4 regions of the Protofrankia sp. CiP3 genome follow, and region 3 is predicted to be linked to each of the others. Evidence: riboswitches for the same ligand, from Rfam matches in the RefSeq annotation. Region 3 holds a riboswitch; each other region holds the start of a gene.

Region 1 (8,299 bases), on a different contig from region 3:
AAACGCGAATCGTTCGTGCTCCTCGGCATCATCCCGTTCTTCGGGTCGCTGCTGGTCTTGGCGGCCTGGATCGCGATCGCCGTAACGATCAATTCGGATCCGCAGGACCAAGGCATTCACGACCGCTTCGCCGGTGGCACCCGCGTACTACGCGGGTAACAGGGGAGCCGGTCTGCACCCAGCCGGCCAGACAGCGGCAGATCGACGCCGGTGCGTCCGGCTGGCCGACGGCATGCATCACAACTACTGAAAGTCCCCTTTCCGGCCATCGGTGTGACGTGATGGCGTGCCGTTGCCGTCGGCCGCGGTATCCCCTCCGCGGCTCCTTCCCGCGCCGAGATAAGCCGACTGGTCACACCACGCGGATCGGGTCACCGTCGCCCGCCCCGGCTCCTCGTTTCTCCACCGCGACGACCAGCATAGGTTCGCAAACGATTCGCATTGGGTACGCTGGCGGACATGGCCAGAACAACGTCAACGCCCCTCTACCTCGGCGACGACCTCCGCGCCCGCGCCGAAAACGCCGCACGGACCGCGGGCATCTCGCTGTCCGCGTGGGTACGCGACGCGATCGCGGAGCGGCTGGAACGGCAGGCGGTCATCGCGGACGGCCTGGCAGCCGCGCAGGAGTGGGAGGCCGAGCACGGCCCGCTGCCACAAAACGTTCTCGATGAGGCTCAGCGTGAATTGGAAGACGCCGGCATACTCCCCCGCCGTATCGCGTGAACCTGCTCTACGACGCCGACGCGCTGGTCGCCGACGAACGTAACGACGAGCGCATGTGGGCTCGCCATATCAAGGCGCTGGCTGGCGGCGTCGCCCCCGTTGTCCCGGCACCCGTCGTCTGGCAGGTCTGGCGCGACGGGGCGCTCCAGGCACGGCTCGCCCGCCTACTCCGGGGCTGTGTAGTCGAACCGGTCGACCAGACAGCAGCCCGCTCCGCCGGCGAACTGCTTGGCCGCGCCCACACCACCGACGGAGTCGACGCCGTCGTCGTGCTGGCAGCGGCCCGCCGCGGCGGAGTCATCTACACATCCGACCCCGGCGATCTTCAACATCTGGCCGAACATCTCCCGAACGCCCGACCATTCACAATCATCAAGGTATAGCAGACAACATCTCCACCGTCGGCTGTGAGGCTGTCAGGTGGCGTTGCGGTACTCGTTGACCAGGCCGCCGAGGATGCGGGCGCGGCGGACGGTGCCATCCAGCCTCGGGATGCCCAGCCCCGCCCGGTTCGAAGCCACACACCCGACCCGATCGTGTGGGGCTCCAAAATCCGGATTTCGGCCTGTGAGCTGGACTTTTACGGTTGACGCGGCCGTCGGCTGTGGGTGCGGCTGTCTCCAGCGATCAGTGCACCGCCCGCCTCGTGCTGGGAGCAGAGGGCTCGGTAATCTTGATTGTGATCGGGCAGGCTTCTGGCCTACCCCAACAGCCCGATTCGAACTCCTGCTGAGAGTCCCGGCACGAGGCGGGCGTCGGGTGTCGCCTCCACCACTTGATACCGCCATGGGCGGTCTCCAGCGGTCGGTGCACCACCCGCATCGTGCTGGGATCCACGGGGTTCCGGCACGATGCGGATGCCCGGATGATGCACTGACCGGTTGAGACCACCCATGAAGAACACGGCGCTGCTAGCGTCCCGCCCGCACACATGGGATGCATCTCTCCTGCGTCGGTCCGTCACGTCGTCGCCGACCGGTGCGACCGTCGGTAACGCGCCCGGCGCAGCCAATGCGGGCCGGGCGGGCAACCCTGCCGACGCCAGCCTCGCGCCGGTCACGATCGGCCTGATCAACCAACAGGGCGCCGAGGTCGGCTATCCGGACCTGACCGATGGAGCCACTGTGGCGGTGACCTATGTGAACGCGGAACTCGGCATCCCGGTGGTGCACGGGCTCAACCTGCGGGTCAACGCCGGTGAGATCGTCGCTCTGCTTGGTCCGAACGGCGCAGGCAAGACAACCACTTTGCTGACTGTATCCGGTCTGCTACCGGTCATCGGCGGGACAATCGGGTTCCAGAGCCGTTCGATCGCAGGTGCCCGCCCGGACGTCCTCGCTCGACGCGGCCTCGCGCACATCCCCGAGGACCGGGCACTGTTCATGGACCTGACCGTTCGGGAGAACCTGTGGCTCGCCGGTGGCCGTCGGGCCGCGCACACCGAGTGCGCCCTCGCCTATTTCCCGGCCCTGACAGACCTGCTGCACCGCCCGGCCGGGCTGCTGTCCGGCGGGGAGCAGCAGATGCTCGCGCTCGGCCGGGCGCTGGCGACCAAACCGGCACTGCTCATGGGCGCTCGTGGATACCCGATGCGCATCCGCCGGCCTTGAGTAGGCGCCCCAGCGGCGGCGCTACCCGGTCGACCCGATTGTCCGCAAAGCGCACCATGCTCTGCGTCAAAAGGTGGTTCCCATGTCACGGAAACATTCCATCAATGCTGGCTGGTTAGAATGAACGCGCGCGCACGCGTATTAATGCTGATCGGTACCGAAATCAAGTGTCGATGTTCGGATGTTCCCTTCTTCACCCCCCCTTGCCGGCCGACCAGCTGTAGCCGATAGGGTTCCTCCGTGCCTTCGCAACGAGGGCGCGCATCGGACGAAACACGCCGAGTCCTGCCCCGTCCGATGATCGTCAAAACAACGGCAGGAGCGGGGGAACCAATTCCCGGACGCCAGCGGGCGTCCTTGGGGTGAAGCCGCATGATGCGGCCGGGTATTTCCCAGCCCGAACCCGACAGCTCACCTCGTAGGCGTGGGGAAAGGGCATCTATATGTCCCGTTCGCGCGCCCGCCATCGCGGTAGCAGAGCAACCAGCAAATACACCCGCGCACTCATCACAATTCCGGCCATCGCCGCCGCCGTCGGCGGTGTCGGCATTGGAATCTCGGGGCCCGCCAGCGCAGCGCCGTCGGAAGACCAGACGTTGTCGGCAATTGCTCAGTGTGAGTCCGGCGGCAACCCGACAATCGTCAATTCGATAGGTGCCGGCGGACTGTTCCAGTTCCTTCCCAGCACGTGGCAGTCAGTCGGCGGGACCGGCCTGCCGCAGAACGCCTCCGTTGCCGAGCAGTGGAACCGCGCCCGGATGCTGTACGCCCAGCAGGGCACGACGCCGTGGGTTTCATCGCGGTCGTGCTGGTCTGGAAAGGTCGGCAGCGTCGCCAACACGGCTCCGACCGCTACCCAGTCGCCGTCGGCGAGTACACACGCACAATCCACGGACACACAGGCTCAACCGTCCGACAGCCCATCACAGTCAGCCGACTCTCAGTCGCTAAATGTCGATACCTCAGCACAACCCGCGACTACCCAGACTCCGCCGGCGGACTCGGTCGGGACTGGGACTGGGAGTGAGAGCGGAACCGGGAGCGGAAACCCCGCCGGGAACACTTCCGTCGCCACTGGCCGCCACCGGCATTCATACCGGTCGCCCTGGTACCAGAACACCCAGCCGACTGACGACTAACCGGCAGGCGACCAAACGGAGAGGAAACCACCGGGAAGCCGGCCGGGCGCCGTACGGCGCCCGGCCGTTCGCCGGATTCCGCCACGAGCCGGTACGACTAGATCGCGCTACACGACGCTGACGGCATCCGCCGGATCGTCGCCGCGTGCGGGGATTGCGCGCCAGGCAGACACGGACGAGTACGCAACGTCCCTGGTGGGGTGAGGATCGCCAGCTTGACCGCTGCGGCCACGGCGGCGACGAACCCGATCACGGCAAGCGGGAGGTAACCCGGACGGACCTGGTCCCCCAGCAGCGCAAATCCCATCGCTGCCGGAACGAGGGTTTCCGCCGCGCCCTGGCTGGCGGTGACAAGCGTCACCGATCCGCGTTGCAACGCGGCCCCGAACGCGCTCATCCCGAGCAGCCCGTAGGCCAGCAGCGCCCAGGAAAGGGGGTCGGTGAGGACAGCGCCGAGGGTGTGGTCGGCGTCCAACGCCCGTGCGCACAGTGCGGTCCCGCCGAATGCCAGCCCCGACAGCGCTCCGAGCGCCACAGCGGAGCGCTCTCCCCGCAGGGATCGGCCCGCCGACGCGCCGGCGGCAGCAAGGACGGGAACGAACAGCACGATCACTATGGTCGCGATGGTGCCCACCGGATGTGGTGGCGCGGGCTGCGCGGTGAAGGCAAGAAGGATCAGGCCAACGCCGAGCGCCGCCAGCGCGCGCAGTTGCGCCGGTCCCGGACGGCTGCGCAGGAACACCGCAGCCAGTACCGCCGTGACGCCCGCGCTGCCGGCGAGGGTCGCCTGGACCGCGAACAGCGGCAGCGATCGCACCGCCACCAGAGACAGCAGCCAACCGCCAAGGTCGAGTGCCAGCCCGATCAGGTAGGGCAGCTGTCGCGCGAGCCGTGGCAGCAGACGCGGATCGAGCGCGCCGGCGGTGACAAGCCGACGCGCGCCCACCGACTGCAGCACCGAACCAGCCCCATAGCACACAGCACAACCAAAAGCGGACAGGTATGCAACAACAAACACCTGATGATCTAACCACCTGCCGATGACGACCACTCCGGCACCCCGGCGCGACGTACTCACAGGGCGGTGGCCAGGCCTTTCCGACGGCGGCCGGGACCACGCGAGAGGGGTGGTCCCGGCCGCCGTCAGGTACCGCTGTTGCAGACCTGCCGAGGAGAAATCTCTCAGCGCAGCGGCAACGCCCGGGTGTGCTCGATCCGTACCGCCCGCAACGCGTCCGGGTCCAGGCCGAGCAGGGCCAGGATCGTCGGGGCGATCTGGGTGGTCTCGACCCGGTGCCCGTCCACCTCGTGGTGTGCAACGCCGGCGCCGGACACGACCAGCGCGACGTCACGGTCCTGCGGGTCCGACCCACCATGTTCGGCGATCTTGCCGGTGCCGCCGGTGAACACGACGCCGTGCGTCACGACACCCACGACATCGGGATGGCGCGGGTCGCCGGGACGGGTGCCGAAGAACGCGGCTGCCCCGTCCCCCGCGTAGACGGCCGTGAGGCCCGAGGCGGCCAACGTACGGGGCGTGCCGTCGATCGCCTTGCCCGCCGCCGGGTGGGTGAGCAGGAAGGTACGGGCGAACGCGGCCGCCGCCGCCGAGGTGTCGCTGAGCCAGAACTGCAGGACGTCGTCGTCGACCGCGAAGGCCACCAGCGGGGCCGCACCGGGATGCCCCGCAGCCCATGCCGCGTTCAACCCGTCGATGATCGGCCCGTCGGCGATGCGGGTGAGATCGGCCGGGTCGGTGGGCGACTGGCCGTGCTTCGCGGACAGGATGACCGTGGTGCTGCCGGTCAGGCCGCGGCGGTGGATCTCCTCCACGATCGTGGCGACGCTCGCGTCGACATAGCCCAGCGCGCGGGCGAGCAGCGGCCCGGGGGTGGCACCGCCGGGCAGGTATCCGCCGGTCAGACCATCCGAGCGGGGCAGCTTCTCGGCGGTGGAGACGGTTTGGAAGTTCATCCCGAAGATGGCCGGTGTGCCGACCTTCGTCGTCCGGCTGTGGTCATAGCCATCGATCTCGTTGAGGACGGCCTGCAGCTTGTAGCTGTCGTACTGCACCGTCGCGGCGTTGTCCTTGGTCCAGTCACCGGAAGCGAAGCCGATCGCGGTACTGTTGATCTCCGGGGTGAACAGGTCCTGGACGCCGGTACCGGACGGCCCGTTGACGATCTCGTATGCGGGGTGCTTGTCCGACCATGCGGTGCGCAGCCCGGCGGCCCGCGCCACCTCGAAGACGGTGTTCACCTTGAGGTAGGAGTGCGGGTAGACGGGCGTGCAGGTGGTCGGGTCCACCGGCAACAGGGCCGGGTTGATCAGCGTCTGCGGCGCCGCGGTCAGCGCGAGGATGCCGCCGGGCAGGCCCGGCAGCTGCGCACCGGCGTCGATCGAGGTGGGGTCGCGGTCGAGGCCCTCGGTGTAGTTGACCTCGGTACCGGCCTTGACACCAGCGCAGGATGTCGTTCCCGCTGGCAGCAGCTGAGAGTTGTAGGTGTCGTCGTAGTAGATCCCGGTCGTGGCCGGGTTCCCGCCGGTCACCTGCGCGATCAGACCCGGGAACGAGTCCGACGGCACCGGTGTCACCGCCCGGGTAAACTCGGTACCCCCGTGGACCAGGCGGGCAAGGGCGGAATCCGGATACTGAGCGACATACCATTCCAGGTCGGACTGGTGCAGGCCATCCACGGACAGCAACAGAACGTGTCGGGCCGACGCGCGGCCGTGACGATTGTCGGTGGCGGCAGCCGGACCGGCGGCTGCCACCCCACCGATGACGGCAGCGGCCAGTAACCCGGACGTAACGGCGGCGGCCGACCGCGGGAAAATGCGGGACACAGTTCCTCCTCATGCAACCGGCGCGACACCGGGTGCCTCCGCATTGCTAGACCTCTACGGCGACCGGGGCAGGATTGCCAGGTAAACAGGACACGAAAAGACGTTTCAGCGGACTTTCACCAACCTCTTAAACTTCTCCTAATCGGATGTCAGGTAGTGCCCAGCCCGACCTACCACGCTGAGTAGGTACCGCCACGGTGGCGGTACAGGAGGAGGCACGACATGACGGATCAGCCTGGCTGGCATGGCTGGGATGCGGCGACACCGCCATCCCCACCGTCCTCGGAATCCCCAACGAACCAGGCCCCGCAGCGACGTCGGTTCGGCAAGGCGGCGGGGCTGCTCGGCGCTGGCGTGCTGGCCGGAGCGATTCTGGGCGGCACCCTCAGCGCCACCGCAGCGTCCCCGAGCCCGAGCGCATCAGCCGGCACGACCCAGACCGCCCCGGACAACGACGGCGACGGTCATGGTTTCGGGCACGGTAGCGCCCTCGATCAGACCGGTACCGTGACCGCGGTCGGGTCGGCATCGGTAACCATCAAGACCAGTAGCAGCACGACCGAATACGCGGTCACCAGCGACAGCGACATCGACAAGAACGGTGAAGCGCAGCTGAGCGATCTCAAGGTTGGCGATTCTGTCACCTTCAACACCACCACCGTCAACGGCAAAGCCACGATCGACAAGCTGCACTCCGGCGACGAAACGCTCAACATGCCGCATGGCCGTCACGACTCGAGCACCGACAGCCCTAACGGGACGCCAGCCGGGTAGGCAACCTGTGCGGACCGGAAAGGGACGCCGGTCCCACCGGTTGGGGCGACCTGGCTGGGCCTGGCATGGCAGGATGGTCGCACCGGGGCAGATAGCTCAGTCGGTACGAGCGTTCGCCTGAAAAGCGGAAGGCCGGCGGTTCGCCCCCGACCCTGCCCACCCTTTTGAGCTGCGGAAATAGCAGGATTTTTCGATCATCAGTTGATCGTTATATGGCAACGGCGTCGCGTTATCCCGGCGGCGGCCCGTCTGCCGCCCCGGGTGACCTGCGTAAACGGTGGAGTTGACCATCTGCTTTTCGGGTGGGAGGCCACGAGGCCTGTGTCCACAGACGTTGCCACAAGGTATGGGTCCTGTATGGCAACGAAGCTCGCCTGGCCCGGTCGTGTCGGTGCCATGACCTGCAACGGTGCTCAAGATCGGGGCTGGTGGACCGTCCGCTTGTGCGCCGGAGCCGGACCGGGCTGAGGACACCGGTGGCGCCCGTGCCAGGGAAGGCGGGCAGGCCAACACCGGAGCGCAGGGCGTCGATGGCGGCCGGCCGGCGCGGGTCGCGCGGTCATGGGACGCGACCGCGAACGGGCCCGGTTCGACGGCGAATACCGGTACCAGGAGTACGCAGCGGTGATCGGCAGATGGGATTATCAGCACCACAGCGTCGGGTAGGATGCCGGGTCTGTTCTCGCGCTTTCCTTGCACGGACACGTCCGCGTGTGAGGCGGCTTCCCACCTGCCGCTGGTCTGGCGCATCGGACAGGATCGTTGCGGAGATCCCACCACCCCGGCCCCGGCCAGCGGGCGGTTCCGCCAGAGGCTCAGGCGGTGCCGGTCAGACCGTAGGTGAGCAGCAGGAACACCTCCCGGCCGTCGTCCAGCACGTCGCCGTCGGTGGTGAGGGTCAGCCCGGAGTCGGTGTCGTGCCCAAGTGCCACCGACTGTGGGGTGCCAGAAGTCGGCCTGGGCCCGTGAGCTGGGGTGATGCGACAGTGCGGGCCGCCGGCATGGTGGTCCGCTATATCCGTACGCCCACCCTATTTGATCTTCGTGCGGGTCTGTGGCAGGGTGGTTCTCCTCGGCCGCTCGTCGGCATCGAAGGACATCGAATTGCTGGTGCCGCGGCATGAGATCGCGGTGCTGCGCCGTACCCAGCCCAAGCCCCGGTGGGACTGGGCGGACCGGGCGGTCCTCACCGCCCTGATCAGG
Region 2 (8,299 bases), on a different contig from region 3:
AACAGATCGCCCAGCTGCTCAATCACGGCCGGCGCGCACGGCAACCAACGCCTGGCATGGCACAAACCGCCCATCGCCAGCAAGATCGTTAAGCACCACCACCATCGCGGTCGGCCGGCAAACGGCCAAGAGGCTCCGGCAACAGGACTGCCCGGATCGCGCATCCAGGCCGCCTCCTGGCTGCGTTGCCGGCCAAACCGATACAACTCATCCGGTATCGCTTCAGCCTTCCGCCTTGCCAGGGGCGCCTGGAGGCGGCTCACTGATCGCAAGCCCGATCTCAAACACGCTCTCAGCGGAGCATGATCGGAGGATGGCTCGTCGAGTACCCCCGCCGGTAACAAGGATCAGGCAGGTACGGGTAGAAGTACTGACGAGAAGGCCGCAAAAAGTCCAGCCGCAACCGATTGGAACAGGATGGTTACTCAATGCTGTGGCGCCAGCCAGCGAAGCACCGTTCGACGGTACGGCGATGCGCCAGCGCCCACCCGAAACACCTGGTACCCAAAAAAAGCCAGACCGGCATAACTATCGACCGCATAACAATTAACCGAAGGACATGGACAGGATGATCCGGAAATGAACAACAAGGAGTCTGCTGACGACAGCGGTAATCGGCACAACGGGCAGCTTCCGTTCACACAGGCTGCCGCCAGCCATCCGTCAACCGCGGCAGGATGGCTGGCCGGCGCGCTGAGCAAGCCCGTGTCGCTGGTCCGGATGGTCCCCAAGCGCCGCCGCATACGCCCGGAAAGTCCTTCGACACCGCCCGGCCGAGTGATCGCGTGTCACATATACCGGGACGGCTACCGCGATCCACGATCGATCCACCATACCGACGCGCTGCGTGTTGCCCGGGATCACCGCGGCAGTTTCGCCTGGCTCGGCCTGTACGAACCGAGCGCGACGGAACTGTCCAATATCGCCGATGTCTACGGGCTGCATCCGCTCGCGGTCGAGGATGCCGTCACCGCCCATCAACGGCCGAAACTGGAGCGATACGGGGAGACCCTTTTCGTCGTCCTCAAGACCGCCTGTTACGTGGAACACGAGGAGCTGACCGCGACATCGGAGATCGTCAACACCGGCGAGGTCATGGTGTTTCTCGGCCAGGATTTCGTAGTCACGGTCCGGCATGGGGAACATGGCGGGCTCCAAGCCCTGCGCAGCCGGCTGGAAGCGCACCCGGAAATGCTCCGCCACGGACCGTCGGCTGTCCTCCACGCTATCTGCGACCAGATTGTCGACGATTACCTGGCAGTTACCGAGAAGATCGAAATCGACATCGACGCCGCCGAGGGCTCGGTCTTTCACCGATCGATTCCGCCCGATGCCAGTAAAGTTTACCAGCTCAAACGTGAGGTGCTTGAGCTCAAGCACGCTGTCACGCCACTCGCCGCTCCGCTGCGAGCGCTCACCGAACCGGACGTCGGCGGGATTGCCCCGCGCATCCAGGAATACTTCCGTGACGTGGCCGACCACCTCGAACAGGTCACCGAGCGAATAGCTCGATTCGACGAGCTGCTGTCGTCAATTATTCAGGCGACCCTGACGCAGGTGGCCATCGCACAAAACGAGGACATGCGCCGCATCAGCGCCTGGGTCGCCATCGCCGCGGTTCCGACAGCGGTTGCCGCCATTTACGGGATGAATTTCGAGCACATGCCCGAACTGCGGCAGCCGTGGGGATATCCCGCTGCTCTCTGCCTGATGGCGGCAATCTGCTTCACCCTGCACCGAGCCTTCAAACGGAATGGCTGGCTGTAGCCTTGTACCGCGGTACGCTCAGATATCAACTGACAGCATGATGGACGCTCGTGAATATTGCTGCCGGCTTTCGCGGCCGGTAGCAGAAGGCTGCGATCATTATTTTTGCGTGGCTGACGCCCCAAAACCGGCCGAACTCATGTTTCGTGGTGCCCCGTGTACAAAAATCGATCAGAGTGTTGAAAACACCACATACCAGGCAAATTATCCACCGAGATGGCCGCGCCGCGAAGCCCCCACCGGACGCGGTGGCCTCCGTTCGAACCAGCACAACCGGAACAACGCGGTGCCACAGGCCGGGCCCGGGCCATGGGAATTACCACGGCGCAGCCCCGCCGGCCCGGCTGGGATACCGCCCGTCAGGACTATACCGTGCCCAGCAGGACCGCACCGCAGCTTCGTTCGATAGCTATTTCATACTAGGAAGAACGACATATCACCCGACAGTGGGATTCACGGAGACCACGCTGTCGGCTACCGTAATCGCCTGTGTCAGGCCTTCGTGCGGGAGTTCACTGTCAACTGCCGTCCCAGCCGCAGGCTAGCGGCAGCGTACGGTTACAATCCGTTCTCAGTCGCAACGCGGGCGTGAGTGGCGATGACGAGGCCCTCCGCCGCATCCACACCATCACCTGTGACGTCGATCACGACATCCGCGACATCCACGACATCCGCGACGCGATCCGATGACCCAGCCGACATACCCGGTCCGTAGCGATCTTATCGCCGAGCTGGCGACAAGACTGGAGCAGCTCGATCAGATCCTTGGACGGCTGGAGGATGCCGAGCGGCAGGCCGCCGACGCCAGCGAGCGCCTGATGCGCACCCGGCGGTGGCAGGAGGAGACGGTCCGCGCGATCCAGGACGAGCGAGCGCAGATGCGCACCCATCAGCGGGCACTGGACGATCTCGCGGATCGCGCGCAGGCGGCCGTCGAGGCCCTGTCCGGCCAGTACCGCTCCCTGCCCCCAGAGATTCACGAACTCGCGGTCGAACTGCACGTCCTGCAGACCGCGGGCCTGCTCTCCCGCCGCGACACCCGCGCCCGGCGCCGCTGACACCGACCCGTCCCAGGCCGCGGGCATCCTCTCTCACAGCGGATTTCGGAGCGGGAAATCCCATGACGGCTGGCACAGTGCGTAATCTAGCGAGATTATTCATTAAGACAATTTTCGCTACTACATGTCAGCGATATATAGCTGTCGGCACTCAAGCACCCCCCCGTCGCCAGACCATCACCGCTATGGCGTAATGTCATCTTCCGCATCCTGTGGGTCATGGCATGGCAAGCCTCCGTCCAGGCGACCTGCCGCAGTGGCCAGCAGATCAAGATAGAGCGGCGAGTGATCGGCAAGGAGGATGGGAGGAACCGATATGGTCACTTCTGCGAGTACTCGCCGTAGTTGTGAGGGACTAGTATTTGCTGGCACCATCCTTTTGAACTAGTCTCGCGCCGACGTCACGACAACACCGGGCCGAACGCCGAATCCTGCCCACGGCCCCGGTGTCCCCTCCGAGTCGTCACCAGGGCAGGAGCGGGGGACCCATCCTCCACCGGCTGGCACCGAGCCACGGTGCCGACCTAGGGGTGAAGTGAGTCGTGTGCTGGTCGCACGGCCCACCGGGCAGCCCAGCCCGAACCCGACAGCTCACCTCGCAGGCGAACGGGAAGGATCACAGTCTTGTCTGCGCCCGATGTGCAGCTTGATCCGGCAACATGGCCATGTTCGTCGCCGACGGCGTCGCTGTCCTCGCTGCGACCTCAGGCCGAGACGCCTGGGCGTCCAGCCCGCGGCAGGCACCGTGCGCCCGCTCCGCCGTCGGCCCCCGGTCGCGTCCGGGCACGTGCCGCGGTCGCGGCGATGACAACCGGCACGGTTGCGGTGTCAGGCGTCGCGCTGGCCGGCTGCGCCCCGACCGACTCAGGGATGGACGAGACTTCGGTCAGTTCCCGGATCACCCTTGGCTCTCAGTTCGGAAGCCAGGCGTCACTCGCCGGTCTGCGCACGTCCGTTATCAACCCGGCCACCTCGGTTGGCCCGGGGTCCATCACCAGCCATGTGATCGATCAGGCTGACCTGCACCCCAAGTCGGGTGTCGCGCTCAGGGTTACTAATCCGGACGTGTCAGTACAGGCCGACCAGCCCATTGACATGGGCTTCTCCCTCGAGGACGGGACGACCCACGCGCCGTTGTCGAACCAGCTCATCAAAATTCAGGTAAAGCTGCCTGACGGCTGGGCAACATTCAAGCACCTGTATACCAACGAGCAGGGCTTTGCAAGCTACACTGCCAAGGTCCTCACCACCACACAGATCACTGCTATCTTCGACGGAACGGATGCCCTGCAGTCGGCTCGCTCCTCGAACGTTGGTACTATGACGGTGGTGCCCAGTTCGGTCCCAGCGCCTCCGGTGCAGGCCGCCAGCTCGGCCGCCGCTGCCGCACTTCGGGTATCCACCCCCGATACAGCGGATGCTACGATGCCAGTCGGCTCGCTCGGTGAAAGAGCCGTCTATCTGGCCGCGCAGCAAGCCGGCAAGCCTTATGTGTATGGTGCGGAGGGCCCCTACTCCTTCGACTGTTCCGGCCTGGTTCAGTATGTTTTCAAACAGCTCGGCCGCAGTCTCCCCCGCACCGCGGAAGAACAGTACGAAGCCACGGTCCATGTGTCGCAGTACAATAAGCAGGTCGGCGACCTCATCTTCTTTGGTACGCCGGGAAACATCTACCACATCGGCATCTATGCCGGCGGTGGCAAGATGTGGGCGGCACCAAAGTCCGGTGAAGTCGTTTCGCTCAGGGATATCTACACCACGTCATACTCAGTCGGCCGGGTCAGTTAGCGGCCAGCGGCCTCGCTCATTGACTCTTTCATCTCACTGATATGACTGACGCAGGCAGCCTCTGAAAAACATATAGCGGGTTCCGCGTATCCTCCCCCTCCGGTTACGCGTGAACCTCACCGCCAGGTCGGTGTTGTCGATATAAACACCGATCTGGCGGCCCCAAACCACAACTGGATGTCTCCAAAGACTTCCGCTGGTCGGATCGAGCCAACCCCCCCGGCTCGCAACGCCCGGCGGAACGCGGGCTTCCCCGGCCTTTCGCACTGAACCCCCCCCACAGTGCGCTTGGCCGGCGGAGGTCCTGGGCTCCCGCTGGTCGGCCGTGCCACCCCCCCCCGGCCAAGCCGGCCGGCGGGAGCCTTCTCAACGACAGCCGACGAGGCAGGTCGAGGATTGATCCGCAAATTGCTGGGATCTCCAGCTCGCTCCAGACCGAGGGCCACGCGAAAACACCATCATCGCGTGGCCCTCGGCGACCACTTAGCCCTTGATGTCCTTTGAGAATTTCCACAGCTCGCTGGTCGTGGCTTCGTTCCATTTCCGCCCTGGCGCAAGAGTCACTGGCTTGACATGGACCCGTGCAGGACACGCGGGCGGCCCGACCGTGTTCACCGTCCCGACCGCCGTAAACAGTGGTTGCTGGGCGGGGTCGAGCGGGCCGCAGGCCACCGTGAGCGCGAGGCGACCGCCCTCTCCCGCACCCCAGATGTAGATCCGGGACATATCGATGTTCGATCGCTCCTTGGCGACGTAACGGACCACGTCCCACAGATACCGCGCGTCCTTACCGTCGGTCTGCCAGTTACTGGCCACCGCCTCCGGATACACCAGGGCGAACTTCTGTTGATCAGCAAGCGCGGACGCCTTGCTGTCCTTCTCGATCGTCTTCGCGTCACTCTCGTCGTCATGCAGGACGAGGAGCAGCGGCACCGGCTTCTCGGGCTTGGCCTCGGCGTGGACCGCAAGCTCCCGTCCCGCGGACTCGTAGCCCGCCGGAATCTCGGCACGCTCGGTCTTCACCTTGGGTGAGTGATGCCCGTAGGCGAGGGCAACGACGACCACGCAAGCGGCCACCAGCACCCGTCGACGGTTCTTGCTCCACAGCTCTTTCCCGGCTTTGAGCGGATTCGACGCCACCAGACAACCGAACCACACCGAGAGCCGTTGATTCGGCAGATTCGACACGTGGCGCGGACGAGTCGGGCACCACAGCCGTGCTCTGGCACACACCTGTGCGGGTTGACGCCAACGGCGACCAGCCGGGCGGACGCGGCCAGGCGCCAGCGGCCGCTCCACGGATCCGCCGCGGCGGCCCCAGGACACCCGCTTCGCGCCGATGGTGTATCCACAAGAATCTGTAGAGATCCGAGACGCCGCGGACGGATGACATGGCGTAGGGATGAGGCCGAGGTGGACAATGAACAAGCACTCGATCATCGGGCGCTGGAGAAGATCGAGCATGAGCTGGCCGTGCTCGGCCGCCGGGCCGAACGGTTCCGCATGGCCATCGCGGACGACTCCGGCCCGCCTCTCGACCGTTCCGCCTATCTGCTTCTCAGCTATCTGTATGACCACGGCTCGGTACGGTTGACCACCCTCGGCGCGGTGTTCGCCCTCGACATCTCGACGGTGAGCCGCCAAGTCGCCGCGCTGGCCACCGAGGGGCTGGTGGAACGCGCCACCGATCCCACCGATCGCCGGGCCAGCCTGGTGACCCTGAGCGCACGCGGACGCGATCGCTACGTCGTCACCCGGGCAGCGCGGGTAACGAGCATCAGCGGCTTGGTGAGCGGCTGGGAAAAGGACGAACGCGACAGTTTCGGAACGCTTCTCGGTCGTCTCAACGCGGCGATTGCCGAACGCGACAGAGCACAGATGCCGCCACGGAGTCAGGACGCGACATCGAGAGCGCGCAGCCGCGCCTGACGCAGTAGCTGTATCTCAGCCGGCTCAGCCAGCGCCGGCAGCGGGCCGTGCACCCAGGACAGCAACAGATCGGCCAGTGCGGGGTTCTGCGCGAGGACCGGGCCGTGCAGATAGGTACCAATCACGTGGTGATCCACGATGCCGTCGGTCTGGTCTATGGTGCCGTTACCGACGCCCTTGCGTACCACGCCCAACGGCCTGCCCCGACCGCCAGCCAATCGTCGAGTGCGCCCGGCGTGGTTCTCGTAACCGAGCAGCACCGGAAGACCAAGGTCGGATGTTGGTTCCACGACGATGTCACCGACCACGCGGGGCGGCGCCGGCTGGTCAGCCGGGTCGAACGACCGGCGCGTCTCCACATCCACCAGGCCGAGCCCGTCATGCACCCCGTCGCCAGCGGGAAAGGATGCGCCGATCACCTGATAGCCAGCACACACCGCGAGGACGACAGCACCTTCGTTGACCGCTCGCAGCAGCGACGTGCTTCTGCGCAGGCCGTCAGCAGCCAGCACCTGCGGTGCGTCCTCACCCCCGCCCAGCAGGTAGATGTCGCAGCCGCCGGGCACCACCTCACCGGCCGGCACATCGATCACCTCAGCCGCCAGCCCCCGCCAACGCAGCCGCTGTGCCAACACGACCGCGTTGCCGCCGTCACCATAGGTTCCGAGCAGCTCCGGATAGATCAGAGCGATGCGGGTCGCCGAGTCGGAGATCATACCGCCATCCTGGTCATCTGGTTGTCCCCACCGGGGCGACCCGCCCCAGGATGTCACGGAAGGCGGTGTAGTTGGCGACCACGTCCACGGTCTTGTCAAAGACCGTCGCCGCCGCGCTCTCGGCGTCGGGGTGCACCGTGTGCGGAACCTCCGCATAGGCCAGCCGGACGCTCATGTCCTCCTTACGCTCGCCGGTCACCAGCACGTCGCGGCCCGCGAGCCGCTCGAACGGGACATCCCAGATCCAGGAAGGATCACGGCCGTCAGCGGTCTGGGAGTTGAAATCTATGATCACTGGGCGCGCGGGCGCCGTGTTGAGCAGCTCCATCATCTCCACCCAGCCGGCCGGGTTCTTGGCCAGCAGGAGCCGCCCGCGTACACCACTCTCACCGAGCTCGACCTCCTGATAGCGACCTTGAACGTCATCGAGACCGGTCATCGCGGCAAGCGCGTCCGCGACCTCGACCCCGAAGAGCTTCGCGGCGGCGGCGGCCATCGCCGCGTTGCCGAGGTTCACCCGCCCCGGCAGGTCGATGGAGGCCATGATGTGACGACCGAACCACAGCAGTTCGCCAGGCCCGGTGACGGCGACGATCGGCTCCGGGCGGGCCAGCCCGCAGTCGCACCACCACCCCGAAGAGTTGCGATGCAGCAGCCGAGCACACTGCGGACACACCATCGCATCCGCTGTCCAGTTCTGCCCGACCGACACCCAGATCTGGTTCGACCACCCGGACGCGGCCCAGGCGACCAGCGGGTCGTCGACGTTGGCGACCACTGTCGCGGCGGGCAGATCCGCCCCGAGCTCACGCCAGAGGCTCGCGATCCGCCGGGTCTCGTTCGACCGGTCGAGCTGGTCACGGCTGATGTTGAGCAGCACAACCGCCCGAGGAAGGATCTGCCTGGCGACCTTGGGCAACCAGATTTCGTCCACCTCAAGCACGGCGGCCGCGTCGAAGGGCGGACGGGACAACGCGGCGAGCACCCCCGGCGCCATATTCGCGCCGCCGCTGTTGCTCTTCACCGGGCCGAGGGTGCCCA
Region 3 (5,243 bases):
CTGGCTGCCGGGCCGGCCGCGGGCGCGGCCGACAGCTCGCGCCGCCGGCGGTAGGCCGACAGCCGGTTGTGCGCGGAATCGTCGCAGTACGCGGGTGGCCGGCCGGGCCCGACCGGAGCACTCGGCGGACGCGTGCACCCCGGGTACGCGCATGTCACCGGATCGGCCTGGTTGACTGCTGTGCCCTCGGTCATGCTTGTGCTCACCGTCCCTCCGTTCCAGATTCTGTATTCCGCGGGCCGCCGTCGAACACGACAAGGATGCACGCATGAGCAAGACGCCTGAACGAGCGGCCACCGGGGTCGCGTTGTTCGACCTGGACGGTGTGCTGGTGCGTGGTGACACCTTCACCCGGCTGCTGCGCCGGCACCTGTCGCGGTCCCGATGGCGCGCGGCCCTGGTCATGCCGGTGACGCCCCTGCTGGCGGTACGCCCGCTGCGCGCGATCGCGGTACGGATGATAATGCGGCTGGCGTTGCTGGGCTTCGACGCCGCCCGGTTCCGTGCGCGAGCCGAGGCGTTCGGCCGGGAGCTCCCGGCCGAACGGGATGTGGTGATACCCGAGGGCATCGCCACACTGCGCCGCCACGTCGAAGCGGGCGATCGGGTAGTGATCGTGACAGCATGTGAACGAGAACTCGCCCGTACGCTCCTCGACACGCTGGGCCTGGGCGAGGTGGAACTGATTTCCTCGCAGCTGGTCTGGGGCCGATTCGGTGTTACTCGGGGCAGCCTGCACAACCACGGAGCGCGTAAACCGCGTCAGCTCGCCGCCCACGGGATCGAGCCACCCTGGGAGCACGCCTACAGCGACTCGCTGGCGGACCTGCCCATGCTGGCCGCCGCCAACCATGCGGTGCTGGTCAATCCTGACGGGAGGCTCGCGCTACGCGCACAGCACGCGCTGGGCGGGCGCCTGCGGATCGTCCACTGGTGAGGCCCACTCGCTCACGATAGCGTGAGAACGCCAGCCCGCTGAGAGGCTCCGGCGGCAGGGCGTCCGATGCGGTTGCCAACACGGCCGGGCGATCCGCGACCCGGTCCACGAGCAGCCTGCAAGGTCCTGTTCGCCCAGCCCGGCATCTGTCGACGCCCGGTTGCCGGCCCGGCTGCCCGACCAGCGCGGGTGCGTAGTGTCATCTTCCACATCCTTTGGCGAATGGTGGACTCTCACTATACAGAGGAAGTCACAGAGGGTTACTGTCACGCTCCGTGATTGATAAGTTGCGCGCCATGCGGCGCACAGGTATCGGCGGCCGAACCGCCAGCCGGGTACGCGTAAGGAGGCAGTCGTCGTCACGGTCCGCGGTGGCGGCCGTTCGTGCCAGGCAGCGGATGTGCGTCAGAGCGGTGGTCGGGAGCGCGCTCGTGCTTGCTCTCGGGCCTGCCGCGATCGGGCCCGCGACCGCGGCCGGGCCCACCGCGGCCGGTGGCACGGGTGCGACGGGAGAACGATCATCTTACTGGAACGACGCCGCCGGCCAGGAGTTCCACCCGACCGGTCGGGTGCGCACCTATTACATCGGTGCTGACGAGGTGGTCTGGAACTACGCCCCCGAGGGACGCGATGTCATCACCGGCCAGGCATTCGACCCGATAGCAAGGACATACGTCCAGTCCGGGCCCGGCCGGATCGGGACGAGTTACCTCAAGTGTCTCTACCGTGGTTACACCGACGCCAGCTTCAGCGGTCTGGCGCCACGCCCCCCGCAGGATGCGTATCTGGGCTTCCTGGGCCCGGTGATCCGCGCCGAGGTCGGCGACACCATCAAAGTCGTGTTCCGCAACGCCTGCCGGATTTCTGACAGCGTGCACCCGCACGGCGTCTTCTACACCAAGGCGAACGAGGGCACGCCGTATGCGGACAACACCTCCGGGGTGGACAAGCTCGACGACGCTGTACCCACCGGAGGCACGCACACGTACACCTGGCTGGTGCCCGATCGAGCGGGTCCGGGCCCGCACGACGGCAGCTCGGTCATGTGGATGTACCACTCCCATACCAACGAGGTCACCGACACCTACGCCGGGCTCACCGGCCCAATGGTTGTCACCGGAAAAGGGAAGGCGCGGCCAGACGGTAGCCCCGTCGACGTCGACCGCGAGATTTTCGCGCTGTTCTCGATCGTCAACGAGAATTGGAGCCCGTATCTTCAGGAGAACCTCCGCCGTTTTGCCAAGCCGCCGTACCCGGCACCGAACGATGCTGATTTCGAGCGTTCCAACATGCGGCATGCCATCAACGGCTACGTCTTTGGCAACGAGCCAATGATCACTATGAAAAAAGGTTCGCACGTCCGGTGGTACCTGATGAGCATGGGCGGCGAGGCGGATATGCACACGCCGCACTGGCACGGTAACGACGCGATCGTGGGCGGTATGCGTATGGACACCGTTCCGCTGCTCCCCGGCACCATGGCCGTGGCCGACATGGTGCCTGACGACGTCGGCATCTGGCTTTTCCACTGCCATGTGAACGAGCACATCACCGCCGGCATGCTGACTCGCTACCAGGTTGTGTCCGACACCGACAGCGGTACTGCCGGCGCCGCAGCCATATCCGCGCCAGGGCTGTCGGCTACAACGATGCCGGTACCCAAGGGCGCCGTCTCCGCGGGCGAAGGCGGGATAGCTGTTCCCCCGTCGTCCGTCCCCACCGCGTCCGCGATCATCGCGTTCGTGGTGGCGATCGGCGCCCGCAGGACCGTGCGCCGTCGCCGTCGTCGCGCCATGAGCTGAAACCGCGCCGTTCATCGCGGTCCAGGCCGGTAGCTCCTGCCGTACAACAGGTCTGGACCGCGATATGGCGAGAACCGCCAGCCGCCCAGAAAGCGGCTCCCGCTCACGGAGAGCCCAGGATCATCAGCGTTCGGACAGCCATATTGCCGACACCATACACGGCGCTGTTGATGCGCAGGATCCCCGCGGCATCGTACGGCGGAAGAACAACCGTCGGCGAACAGCCACGCAGCCGGCCCGCCTGCCCACCTACCGCGCGGGGCAGTTTTTTTGGATGGGTGGCGGCCCCGGCACAATTGCACCGGCCGGCCAGGGCCAGCTATGGATAAGCGCGGGTGCGCGCACGTTACCGGCAGTCGTGACGGTTAGCAACATCGGCTGTGGACTGTGTGCCTCTTCACGGAGCCTTGCCTGCCGGGCGGTCATTGCACGTATGGTCCTCGCCGTGCCTTCGAGGGGAAGGCGCGCATCGGATGGCACGCCGAGTCCTGCCCCCGTCCGATGACAACCAATACGGTGGCAGGAACGGGGGAACCATTTCCGGACGTCGAAGCCAGGCGTTCTCGGGGTGAAGCCGCATAGCGCGGCCGGGCAGTCCCAGCCCGAATCCGACAGCTCACCTCGCAGGCGTGGGGAAGGACATCAACACAACATGTCCAATGTACGTTCTGGCGCTCGTGGAATCAGTCGAATCAAGGCGCGTGCTCGGGTACTGATCGCGGTACCGGCACTCGTCGCCGCCATCGGCGGCGGCAGCGTCGCGCTGTCCCAGCCGGCGAGTGCGGCACCGTCCAACGACGGCGTGCTGGCCGCCATCGCACGATGTGAATCCGGCGGCAACCCGAAGGTTGTCAACTCGATCGGCGCCGGCGGGCTGTTCCAGTTCCTGCCTGGCACGTGGCACGCTGTCGGTGGCTCTGGCCTGCCGCAGAACGCCAGTGTGTCCGAACAGTGGATGCGTGCGCGGATCCTCTACGCGCAGCAGGGCACGAGCCCCTGGTACGCGTCGAAGCACTGCTGGGCCGGAAAGGCCTAGCGACCGGGCGGCGAGGCTCCCTCGGGCCGTCCACGGTGTCTGTCAGATCCGCCAGCGCTGTGTATCAGCTATGGCCTCAGGTATCTCGACAGAGTGGCCAGCCCGGGTTCACCGGGAGGCTCTCGCGGAGCCGTGGGAGAGACCGGCCGCGGCCGGTCTCTCCCACGCGGCCGCCTGCTTCGGGCTCTCGGGCCGGGCGGGCGTACCCGCACAATCGATCTTCCGGCCGGGGAATCGGGCGCGCCGCGGCGGTCTGTGGTAAACCCGGAAAAACGGCCCCGTCGGCGTGCCGTCGTTTCTTGTCCGGGCCAGTTTTTCGTTCGCGCCGGCTCCCCGAGGGGCTGCTCGACTTCAGGCGAGCGGCGTAATACCGTACCGTGCGCGAGCGGCGCCTCGTCAGGGGTTTTTTCGATCCGCGCGCTGGGCTCTCGAGAAACCTGGTGAATGAGCGATGACAGCGAAGAACGACGTCCGTCGAGCCTTGGTGACCGGTGCTGGAAGCGGAATGGGGCAGCTCCTCGCCCTCCGGCTGGTGCGGCAGGGCACAGACGTCATCGCGGTTGATCGGGACGAAGCCGGTCTGAAGGTCCTCCACGACGCTGGGCCCGGAAAGGTGACGACGTACACCATCGATGTCACCGATGCGGACGCCATGGCCGACGTCGTGACCTCGCAGCACCACACCCTGCTCGTGACGGCCGCCGGGATCGGGTACACAGGCAAGATCGCTGAGACTCCGGCTGCGGTGCACGCGAAGATCATGGCGGTGAACTACCAGGGCACAGTCAACGCGGTGACGGCCGCGCTGCCCGGCTATCTCGCGCGGGGATCGGGCCGGCTCGTCCTTTTCTCATCGATTCTCGGCTGGTTGCCGGTGCCGCAACACGGTCCCTACGGCGCGACAAAGTCGGCGTTGGTCATTTACGCTCAGACGTTGCGGCATGAACTTCGCGGGACCGGTGTGCGGGTGAGCTGTGTCTGTCCACCGGCGGTGGCAACCCCGATGCTCGACGACATGCCCGCGGCCAGAGCAGTCTCGCAGCGCACTATGATGACACCGGCCGCTGCCGTCGACGCGATCGAACGCGGCCTCGACAGAGGGCGTTTCTGGATCTTCCCAGGTATCGCGCGGCCGGTGGCGATCGGCCAGCGGCTGTTCCCCGAGCTGCTGCGGGTGGCCATTGGCAGCCTGCTGAACAGATAGCCATACCGGCCGCTCAGAGCGCCCGGGACCAGGGCATGTAAGGAAAAATAAGATCTTCATCTTGTGGCACCTATCCTGACCTGCGGTGCTGCTGTTTTCGCAGGTCAGTAACGGGTTGCTCGTTAGCGGCGGCATTATTGTGGGGGCGGTGTTCCCTGATGCGCGTCCAACGCCAGGACCCGAGGGGGAGCCCAGCGCGAGAGCTCCGCTCACGCGGATCTGGGCAGCGGCTGCCCGTAGGTGGGCCCTATCGAAATCCTGTCA
Region 4 (8,299 bases), on a different contig from region 3:
GAACATCCGGGCGATCGTCGCGACCGTGAACGCGAGGATGACCTCGTCACCACGAACATCGGTGACGGAGGCGTACTCCTGAAGCAGGGCATGGGTGGCGGGCTTGCGCGACCTGGCCGCACGTAGCACGTCGTCCCACACCGCGTGCAGCCGTCCCACATCGGTCCCATCGGCGGATGGTGCCACCGTGGTGGCGCCGGATGTGAGCGATGGGCGTGCTCCGGCCGCGGAACCCCCGGAAGATCGAGCGGGGGAGGGCGGTTCTGCCAGGCCCGGAGCAACCGTGGGAACGGGTCTTTCGGTGGCGTCCGGAACCGGAGCGGATGCCGTCGGCATGTGCGCGGCCGGCCGCGATGGTCCCGGGCCGCCGGTCGCTGCCGCGGCATGCGCCGGATCGGCGACGCCGCCCGCGTCCGCTTGTCGTTCCAACCGCTCGAGGCGCACCAACAGGGCCGATGGGTCGGACCCGGCACCGGGCAGCAGCGTCCGTGCCATGACCAGTTCGAGCAGCAGCCGCGGGCTGGTCGTCCCGCGCATCTCCTTGAGACCGGCGTGCACGACATCCGCGGCCCGGGAGAGCTCGGCCGGGCCCATCCGGCCGCACTGGCTGCCCATCCGCTCAAGCTGGTCGGCTGAGTAGTTCTCCAGCAGCCCCTTGGCGGGAGCGTCCGGCACCGCCGCAAGGATGATCAAATCTCGTAGCCGTTCCAACAGATCTATGGCGAAACGGCGGGGGTCGTGCCCGGAGGAGACGACCTTGTCGACAACGGTGAACGCGGTGGCGCCGTCCCGCGCGGCAAGGGCGTCGACCGCTTCGTCCAGCAGGACGCCATCGGTCATCCCGAGTAACGCGACCGCCCGGTCGTAGGAAAGGCCATCCAGCCCGGCGCCGGCGAGCAGCTGGTCGAGCACGGACAGCGAGTCACGCACGGAGCCGGCGCCGGCTCGCACCACCAGCGGCAGCACCGCCGGGTCGACGTCGACCCCCTCCGAAACGCAGACCGACGTGAGGTGGTCGCGCAGTGCCCCGGGCGGCACGAGTCGGAACGCGTAGTGATGGGTGCGGGAGCGGATGGTGGCGATGACCTTGTCGGGCTCGGTGGTCGCGAACACGAACTTCAGGTAAGGGGGTGGTTCTTCGACGACTTTGAGCAGGGCGTTGAAAGCCGCCGCTGTGACCATGTGGGCCTCGTCGACGACATACACCTTGAACCGCGCCGAGGCTGGCGCGAAGAAGGCACGTTCCCGCAGATCACGGGCATCATCCACCAGCCCGTGGGAGGCGGCGTCGATCTCGGTGACGTCCATGGACATACCGCGACGGATCGACACGCACTGCTCGCACACTCCGCACGGTTCGGGCGTCGGTCCGTTCACGCAGTTCAGGGATGCGGCGAGGATGCGTGCGGATGACGTCTTGCCACATCCACGCGGGCCGCTGAACAGGTAGGCGTGGTGGAGGCGGCCGGTCCGTAGCGCCTGCATGAGCGCGCCGGTGACGTGCTCCTGGCCGACGACCTGGGCAAAGGTCGCTGGGCGGTACCGGTTGTACAGCGCGCCGCTCATACGATCACCGGCCTACTCCGTCGCTCGCTCCGTCGGCATCCCGGGCGTTGCCAGGGATCAGGGCTCTCGTCGGGTTCATGGCCCCCGCGAAGAGGACGACCCCTCGCACACCCGCCAGAGCCTGCTTACCCTTGCTGCCTTCCGGCCCTGGGGGAGTTCACGAGGGTGACGCCGCGCGAGGGGTCTGCAAGGGAGTCTAAGGCCTGCTGGATGGATCTTCAGCGGCGCATCGGTGATCCGCGAGTCATCGTTTGGCCGGGCACAATGGATCTTGATGCCCGGCGGCGTTGATGCCGCTGGGATCCGATAAGCTCGTCAGCGGAGGATTCGCCTAGTGGCCTAGGGCGCACGCTTGGAAAGCGTGTTGGGGGCAACCCCTCGAGGGTTCGAATCCCTCATCCTCCGCAGCGATCATGCAGCTCTGTCAGGGCAAGAGCCACGGGCCTTCCGTTCATGAGAACCGATCAACGATCTTGTGGTCTCGTTTCTGGTCTCATGCGCCCGGCAAGGGCTGGTCGCCCGCGCCAGGGCGCATCCCACCGCAGCCAGCTAATCTTGCCCGCCGCCTCATGCGACATCGGGCCGGTCGCATGCTGGTAGCGCCTGTGCATGCCCGAGGACCACCCCATGATCCTCATGGCGATCCGGTCCGGCGCCCCAGCAGAGGCAGGGCCGTCGCCGCGGCAGGCCTGCCATGTCGGCCGCGGCCGCTGCCGCGGACGTGCCGGCCGCTACGACTGAGCACCACACAGACACGAGCCGTCAAAGAATCTCCGGCCCTGCGCCGCGTGTCCCGACCCTGGAGGGTGATGTGTCATCGAGTAGCCCCACTGGCGTGCCCGGCCAGGTGGGCCTGGGCAGCCGGGCACCCCTGTCGGCGGATCGCCTGCTTGCGCTCGACCAGGCGCACGTCTGGCATCCCTATGGGCCGATGCCCTCCACACATGAGACGTTCCTCGTCGAATCCGCGTCCGGGACACGCCTGCGCCTGGCGAGGCCAGTCGAAGGCAGGTCCGAGCTGATCGACGGAATGTCCTCCTGGTGGGCCGCCATCCACGGCTATGCGCACCCCGCTCTGGACGCCGCCCTGCATGCCCAGGCGGCAAAGATGAGCCATGTGATGTTCGGCGGCCTGACCCACGAGCCGGCGATCAGGCTGGCCGCCCGGCTGGTGGAGATGACGCCTGAGCCGCTGCGCCACGTGTTCCTCACGGACTCCGGCTCCGTGTCCGTCGAGGTCGCCGCCAAGATGGCGATCCAGTACTGGCGGTCGACGGGGCGTCCGGAGAAGGTCCGGCTGATGACCTGGCGCGGGGGCTATCACGGCGACACATTCCATCCGATGTCCGTGTGCGACCCGGTCGGCGGCATGCATCAGCTCTGGCGGCGGGTGCTGCCGGCCCAGGTCTTCGCGGACCAGCCACCCGGCGGCTTCGATGTCCCGACCGACCCGAGGTATCTGGCGGACTTCGCGGACCTGCTGGCCTGCAACGCTGACCACATCGCGGCGATCATCGTGGAACCGGTGGTCCAGGGCGCCGGTGGGATGACCTTCCACAGCCCCGGCTACGTCCGGGCACTGCGGGAGCTGGCATGCGACCACAACGTGTTGCTGATCCTTGATGAGATCGCCACCGGCTTCGGGCGTACCGGGAGGCTGTTCGCGGTTGAACACGCCGGTGTCAGCCCCGACATCATGTGTGTCGGGAAGGCTCTGACCGGCGGCTATCTCTCGCTGGCCGCCACCTTGTGCTCCGAGGAGGTCGCCCGGGGGATTTCGCGGGGCGAGATGCCGGTGCTGGCTCACGGCCCGACCTTCATGGGGAACCCGCTCGCCTGTGCGGTAGCCAATGCGTCACTGGACCTGCTCGCGGAGGGGGCGTGGGCGGCCTCGGTCGCCCGTATCGAGGCCCGGCTGGCGAGCGGGCTGTCGTCCGTGGCCGCGTTTCCCGGAGTCGCCGACGTGCGGGTCCTGGGCGCGATCGGGGTCGTCCAGCTTGATCATCCGGTGGACGTGCCGGCCGCGACCAGGGCCGCGTCGCGCAACGGCGTCTGGCTGCGGCCGTTCCGGGATCTCCTTTACACCATGCCGCCGTTCATCTCGACCGATGCCGACATCAACGCGATCACGTGCGCGCTGCGCGCCGCCGCACAGGTCGGTTAAGAGCGCCCGGCAATAGGGGTGTGGATCAAGGAGCGGGGCTGGGGTGCGTGCATCGCGAGGCGGCGGAGGGAGACGTCGGAGGTGCTGGGCGTCGACCGACGACAACCACGGGATGCCCCACCCGGACGGCGCGAGCCGGACAGTCCCCTATAACCGGTGCAACGTGGCCGGTATCCACAAGCGGCTCAGTCGCTTGTGAAGCCCAGCACGCTGGATGCCTCGGAATCGCTGTCGGCGAGGAACTCCCGGCAGCGGGCGGCCTCCTCGGTTTCACCGATGGCGGCGGCGGCACGGCTCAGCGCCGCGAGCGCGCGTAGGAAGCCCTGGTTGGGCTCATGGGACCACGGGATCGGCCCATGCCCGCGCCAACCGGCACGGCGCAGCTGGTCCAGACCGCGGTGGTACCCGGTCCGCGCGTAGGCGTAGCCCGTGACAGCCGCGCCCGCGTCCAGGGAGCGCTCGGCCAACATCGCCCAGGCGAGGCTTGAGTCCGGGAAGCGGCCCGCGACAGCCTCCGGGGTATCGCCGACGCTGAGGGCCCTGGCTGCGGCCGGATCGAGAGCGAGCCTTGTCGGAGGCGGACCGCCAAGGAGATCCGGACGTTCGGGGGATGTCGTCATGAGGCTCATCCTGCCGGATCGCGCTCATGCCGCATCGCATGGGGAGCTCTCACGCGGCGGACCTGGTGGGAGGGGGTGGGCCATCAGGTCCGCCGCGGGATCGGGGGCCGAAGCCGACATCGTCTTCGGACAGCCGGGAAAATTGTGGTTCAGAGCGCCCGGCAACAGGACTGTCCGGCTTGCGCCGCCCAAGCGGCGCCGCAAGCCATCGCTCCCCGTCCATCGCCGCGTGGTGCACGGATACGCTGGCTCGTCGGTCGACGCCCAACACCTCCGGCGCACCCCTCCGCAGCCTCGCGATCCATCCATCCGGACGCCGCTGTCTGATCGAACACCCTACTGCTGGAGCCTCTTACGAGTGCCCGCGCTCACAGGGCCGACGGGCTGGTGACGGTGATGTCCCAGAGGTTCTTGCCGACCACACCGGTCTGTCCGTCGTCGACCCGTGTCAGATAGCTGTACAGCGACGCGAGACCCTGGGATTCCCCGCCGAAGCGGCCGTCCACCTGCAGAATGAACTTCTTCTCACGCATCGTGCTCTGCCAGACGTAAGCGTCAGCGCGAACTTCACCGGCCAGCGCGGTGGAAAGGGTTGTGCCGGCGAAGTTTGACGATGCCAGCTGGGCCTTCGCGCGTTCCAAGGTCATCGGAGGCTGCGCTGGGGCAACCGCCTGCTGGACCACCTCGGTGCTGGGGACGGCTGCCGCTGTCTGCGGTGCTGGGCCGTTGTTGGTCAGGCCCATCTTGACTGAGCAGGACGGCCAAGGGGACCAGCCGCGAGCGTTGTAGAGCTTGTGGGCGGCATCGTCCTGCAGCGCCGGTGGCGCGTCGCTGGGAAGACCGGAATAACCCAGGCCATGCCAGGTCCCGGCGTCGAACTGGTAGGCGCCGTAGAAACCGTTGCCGGTATTGATGTGATAGTTGTTACCGGACTCGCACTGGCGGAGTTTGGCGAAGTCGTCGGCGGTCGCGGCGCTCGCTGGGCTGGCCGCGACGGCGAGACCACTGCCCACGAGTGCTGTGACAGCACCAGTGGTGCGCAGGACCTTGACTGCGGTGGACGACTGTTGCGGGGCGCGGTGCCTGCCAACAGACGGCATGTGGGTCGGTCCTTCCCGTCGCCTACGAGGTGAGCTGTCGGGTTCGGGCTGGGAACATGCCCGGCCGGTGACGCCCATGCGCGTCGTTGGCTTCACCCCAAGGACACCGGCGTCTCGGTATCCGGATGTGGTTCCCCCGATCCCGTCCTGGCGGCTTCGCGGTAGGTCCTGCCACGGCGGACGGGGACGGGATTCGGCGTCCGTTCGCGCGGCCTCGCCGATCTGGCGAGTGGGGAGGACTCTAGCGAGCCTGGCTCTTTCGAAGCAAATCGGGGTGTCGGATGAACTACATGGATCTGGCCTACATCCCCCGAATGAACTATGTGGGCCAAACTGAGAACTGTACCTGGCGATTGGGAAAGCTCCGCCGGAGGGTTGCTTGTGTTGGGTTTTTGTAACGACGAGTAATCGGGCTGGTCGTTATGGTGTTTATCTGTTGTGTTTGTTGTCACTTTGGTGTGGCCAGCCCGACTCGTCGTGTGCGGGGTCTATATCAGTTTCGTAGCCGTCAGGCGGTAGCCGTTCGGTTCAGGCTCAGCTGAAGGTGGCCGTCCAGGTTTGCGGTCCGCAGATTCCGTCCACCGTCAGGCCCTTGTCAGCCTGGAGATGGCTCGCCGCACCAGCCGACTCCGGTCCGTACTGACCATCAATCTGGATGTTGTAACCAAGACCGTTCATCTGCCGCTGCCATGACCGCACGTCCGGTCGCACCTGGTCGACCAGATCGGTCGTGAAGGGCGTGGCAGCGGAAGCGACAGCGGTCGACGGAGTGGCCGCGTCCGCCGCGCGCCATGCCCAACGCGAGGAACCGCTTCTGCCGTATGAGCGTGCCTGCCACGAGCTGCTGTCCGACGAACCGGTGCTGTCTGGACTGGCGCTGCTGGCGGTGGCGCTGCCTGGACTTGACGAGCTGGCGCCCGACGAGCTGGCGCCCGACGAGCTGGCGCCCGACGAGCTGGTGCCCGACGAGCCGGTGCCGGTGCTGTTTGATGATGAGCCGCTGCCTGACGAGCTGGCGCCAGCCCCGAGTTGGCCGGCGCCCATGCCCCGGCCGCAGACGGGCCACTGGCCGAAGCCGGATTGGGTGGCGAGCTTGAGCGCGGCCTCGTCCTGGGTGCTCGGGGAGGCGCTGCTGGGCAGTCCGGTGTAGCCCAGGCTCTGCCAGGTGCTCAGCGAGAACTGGTATGCGCCGTAATAGCCGTTGCCGGTGTTGGCCGTGTAGTCACCGCCGGACTCGCACTGGCGAAGCCCCTCCCACGTGGTGGCGGCGCTGGCCGGTTGTGACATCGCGATGCCACCACTGATCGCCGCGAGCAGGGCCGGGGTCAGCACCATGGCTCGGGTACGGACCCGGGCCCGGCGAATTCCGCGATGTCGGCCGCGAGAACTTGTACGGGACATATTGGTAATGCCCTTCCCCACGCCTGCGAGGTGAGCTGTCGGGTTCGGGCTGGGACTGCCCGGCCGCTTTCGCGGCTTCACCCCGAGGACGCCTGGTATCGACGCCCGGAAGTGGGTCCCCCGTTCCTGCCGCAAGTTTGGTTTTCGTCGGGCGCGGGCAGGATTCGGCGTGCCGCCCGACGTGTCCCCGCCGTATCGACGGGCACGGCGCAGACCATAACCAGCATCGCTGGTGGCTGAACAAGTCGTGAATGCGCTTCGTGACTATGCGCACATCGGGCTGGGCGCCCTTGCCGTATCTCGAGATCGGCTGCTAACGCACGCAGGCGCGCGCTCAGCACTTTCCAGCGACGGAAACCACGGGCAGCGGTGGGGCGGCCACCGTGCCGCAGCTGGCCCGAGTAATACCGCGTGCACCCGGACAGGTTGTTTGCGTAGCCCGCGGCACCGCATCGAATTCAGGTTCCCAGCAGTCATAGCGGACGTTCACACGATATCGTCCGATGCATTCTGGGGGAACCTGTTTTGAATCTTCTGTCCGGGCGGTCGACGGCTGTGATTCAAAACAGGTTCTACGACGGGGAAGGGCAGGGCCGCACGGACCGGTCTGGTTGGGTACGAGGATCCGGTGGCGGCCGGAGGATGCGCGAAAAGCGATGCTCGCGCGTCCTCCGGCCGGTGAGCCGGCCGGCTCAGCCGGTGAGCGAACGCCCGGCGGAGCGCAGGTCCTCGCAGGCCCGCACGACGCGGGCGGCCATGCCGCTCTCGGCCGCCTTGCCGTAGCTGCGTGGGTCGTACTGTTTCTTCACACCGACCTCGCCGTCAACTTTCAGCACTCCGTCATAATTCTTGAAAATATGGTCGACGATCGGCCGAGTGAACGCGTACTGAGTGTCGGTGTCCACATTCATCTTCACAACGCCGTAGTCCAGCGCTTCGCGGATTTCGGCCGGGTCGGAGCCGCTACCGCCGTGAAACACCAGGTCGAACGGCTTGGTATCGGCTGGCAGCCCGAGCTGTCGCGCGACATACTGCTGTCCGTCCCGAAGGATGCTTGGACGGAGTTTCACGTTGCCCGGCTTGTACACACCGTGTACGTTTCCGAAGGTTGCGGCGAGCATGTAGCGACCCCGTTCGCCGGTGCCGAGAACCTCGGCGGTTCGCCACATATCCGCTGGTGTGGTGTAGAGCTTCTCGTCGATCGCGCCGACGACCCCATCCTCCTCACCGCCGACGACGCCGATCTCCACTTCCAGGACGATCTCAGCCTGGTGGCATTCAATCAGGAGAGCGTCGGCAATCTTGAGATTTTCCTCGAGTTCGACCACCGAGCCGTCCCACATGTGTGACTGGAAGAGGGGGGGCCTTCCTTCGCTGAGAACCCGTTCCTTGGAGATCGCGAGCAGCGGACGCAGATAAGTGTCGAGTTTGTCCGCCGGGCAGTGATC

What was found. A riboswitch is a leader RNA that binds a small molecule or an ion and turns the genes downstream of it on or off. The one in region 3 is predicted to bind cyclic di-AMP.
Region 1: linked by a shared signal. The riboswitch ahead of MJ797_RS27285 (transglycosylase family protein) and the one ahead of MJ797_RS25710 (transglycosylase family protein) in region 3 are both predicted to bind cyclic di-AMP.
Region 2: linked by a shared signal. The riboswitch ahead of MJ797_RS03280 (C40 family peptidase) and the one ahead of MJ797_RS25710 (transglycosylase family protein) in region 3 are both predicted to bind cyclic di-AMP.
Region 4: linked by a shared signal. The riboswitch ahead of MJ797_RS00500 (transglycosylase family protein) and the one ahead of MJ797_RS25710 (transglycosylase family protein) in region 3 are both predicted to bind cyclic di-AMP.

Annotation. Positions count from the first base shown of each region.
Region 1 covers NZ_CAKJTM010000088.1:7,339-15,637, forward strand. Annotated here, with positions in the region: gene MJ797_RS21205 (RDD family protein) at 1-159, shown strand, start outside; gene MJ797_RS21210 (CopG family transcriptional regulator) at 460-726, shown strand; gene MJ797_RS21215 (twitching motility protein PilT) at 723-1,109, shown strand; gene MJ797_RS21220 (ATP-binding cassette domain-containing protein) at 1,620-2,336, shown strand; cyclic di-AMP (ydaO/yuaA leader) riboswitch at 2,603-2,775, shown strand; gene MJ797_RS27285 (transglycosylase family protein) at 2,780-3,475, shown strand; gene MJ797_RS21230 (hypothetical protein) at 3,573-4,433, opposite strand; gene MJ797_RS21235 (alkaline phosphatase family protein) at 4,658-6,322, opposite strand; gene MJ797_RS21240 (hypothetical protein) at 6,545-7,096, shown strand; tRNA gene MJ797_RS21245 (tRNA-Phe) at 7,182-7,255, shown strand; partial or broken gene MJ797_RS27290 (transposase) at 8,111-8,299, shown strand, end outside.
Region 2 covers NZ_CAKJTM010000005.1:90,107-98,405, forward strand. Annotated here, with positions in the region: gene corA (magnesium/cobalt transporter CorA) at 580-1,767, shown strand; gene MJ797_RS03275 (hypothetical protein) at 2,454-2,825, shown strand; cyclic di-AMP (ydaO/yuaA leader) riboswitch at 3,274-3,444, shown strand; gene MJ797_RS03280 (C40 family peptidase) at 3,630-4,613, shown strand; gene MJ797_RS03285 (plasmid partitioning protein) at 5,097-5,753, opposite strand; gene MJ797_RS03290 (MarR family winged helix-turn-helix transcriptional regulator) at 6,027-6,542, shown strand; gene MJ797_RS03295 (type 1 glutamine amidotransferase) at 6,506-7,258, opposite strand; gene MJ797_RS03300 (Mur ligase family protein) at 7,272-8,299, opposite strand, start outside.
Region 3 covers NZ_CAKJTM010000182.1:26-5,268, forward strand. Annotated here, with positions in the region: partial or broken gene MJ797_RS25695 (hypothetical protein) at 1-206, opposite strand, end outside; gene MJ797_RS25700 (haloacid dehalogenase-like hydrolase) at 269-937, shown strand; gene MJ797_RS25705 (multicopper oxidase domain-containing protein) at 1,309-2,739, shown strand; cyclic di-AMP (ydaO/yuaA leader) riboswitch at 3,209-3,384, shown strand; gene MJ797_RS25710 (transglycosylase family protein) at 3,392-3,775, shown strand; gene MJ797_RS25715 (SDR family oxidoreductase) at 4,227-4,979, shown strand.
Region 4 covers NZ_CAKJTM010000001.1:109,432-117,730, forward strand. Annotated here, with positions in the region: gene MJ797_RS00475 (DNA polymerase III subunit gamma and tau) at 1-1,566, opposite strand, end outside; RNA gene ffs (signal recognition particle sRNA small type) at 1,658-1,754, opposite strand; tRNA gene MJ797_RS00485 (tRNA-Ser) at 1,887-1,971, shown strand; gene MJ797_RS00490 (adenosylmethionine--8-amino-7-oxononanoate transaminase) at 2,438-3,730, shown strand; gene MJ797_RS00495 (DUF3151 domain-containing protein) at 3,916-4,350, opposite strand; gene MJ797_RS00500 (transglycosylase family protein) at 4,719-5,450, opposite strand; cyclic di-AMP (ydaO/yuaA leader) riboswitch at 5,457-5,615, opposite strand; gene MJ797_RS26900 (transglycosylase family protein) at 5,985-6,851, opposite strand; cyclic di-AMP (ydaO/yuaA leader) riboswitch at 6,857-7,031, opposite strand; gene fbaA (class II fructose-bisphosphate aldolase) at 7,544-8,299, opposite strand, start outside.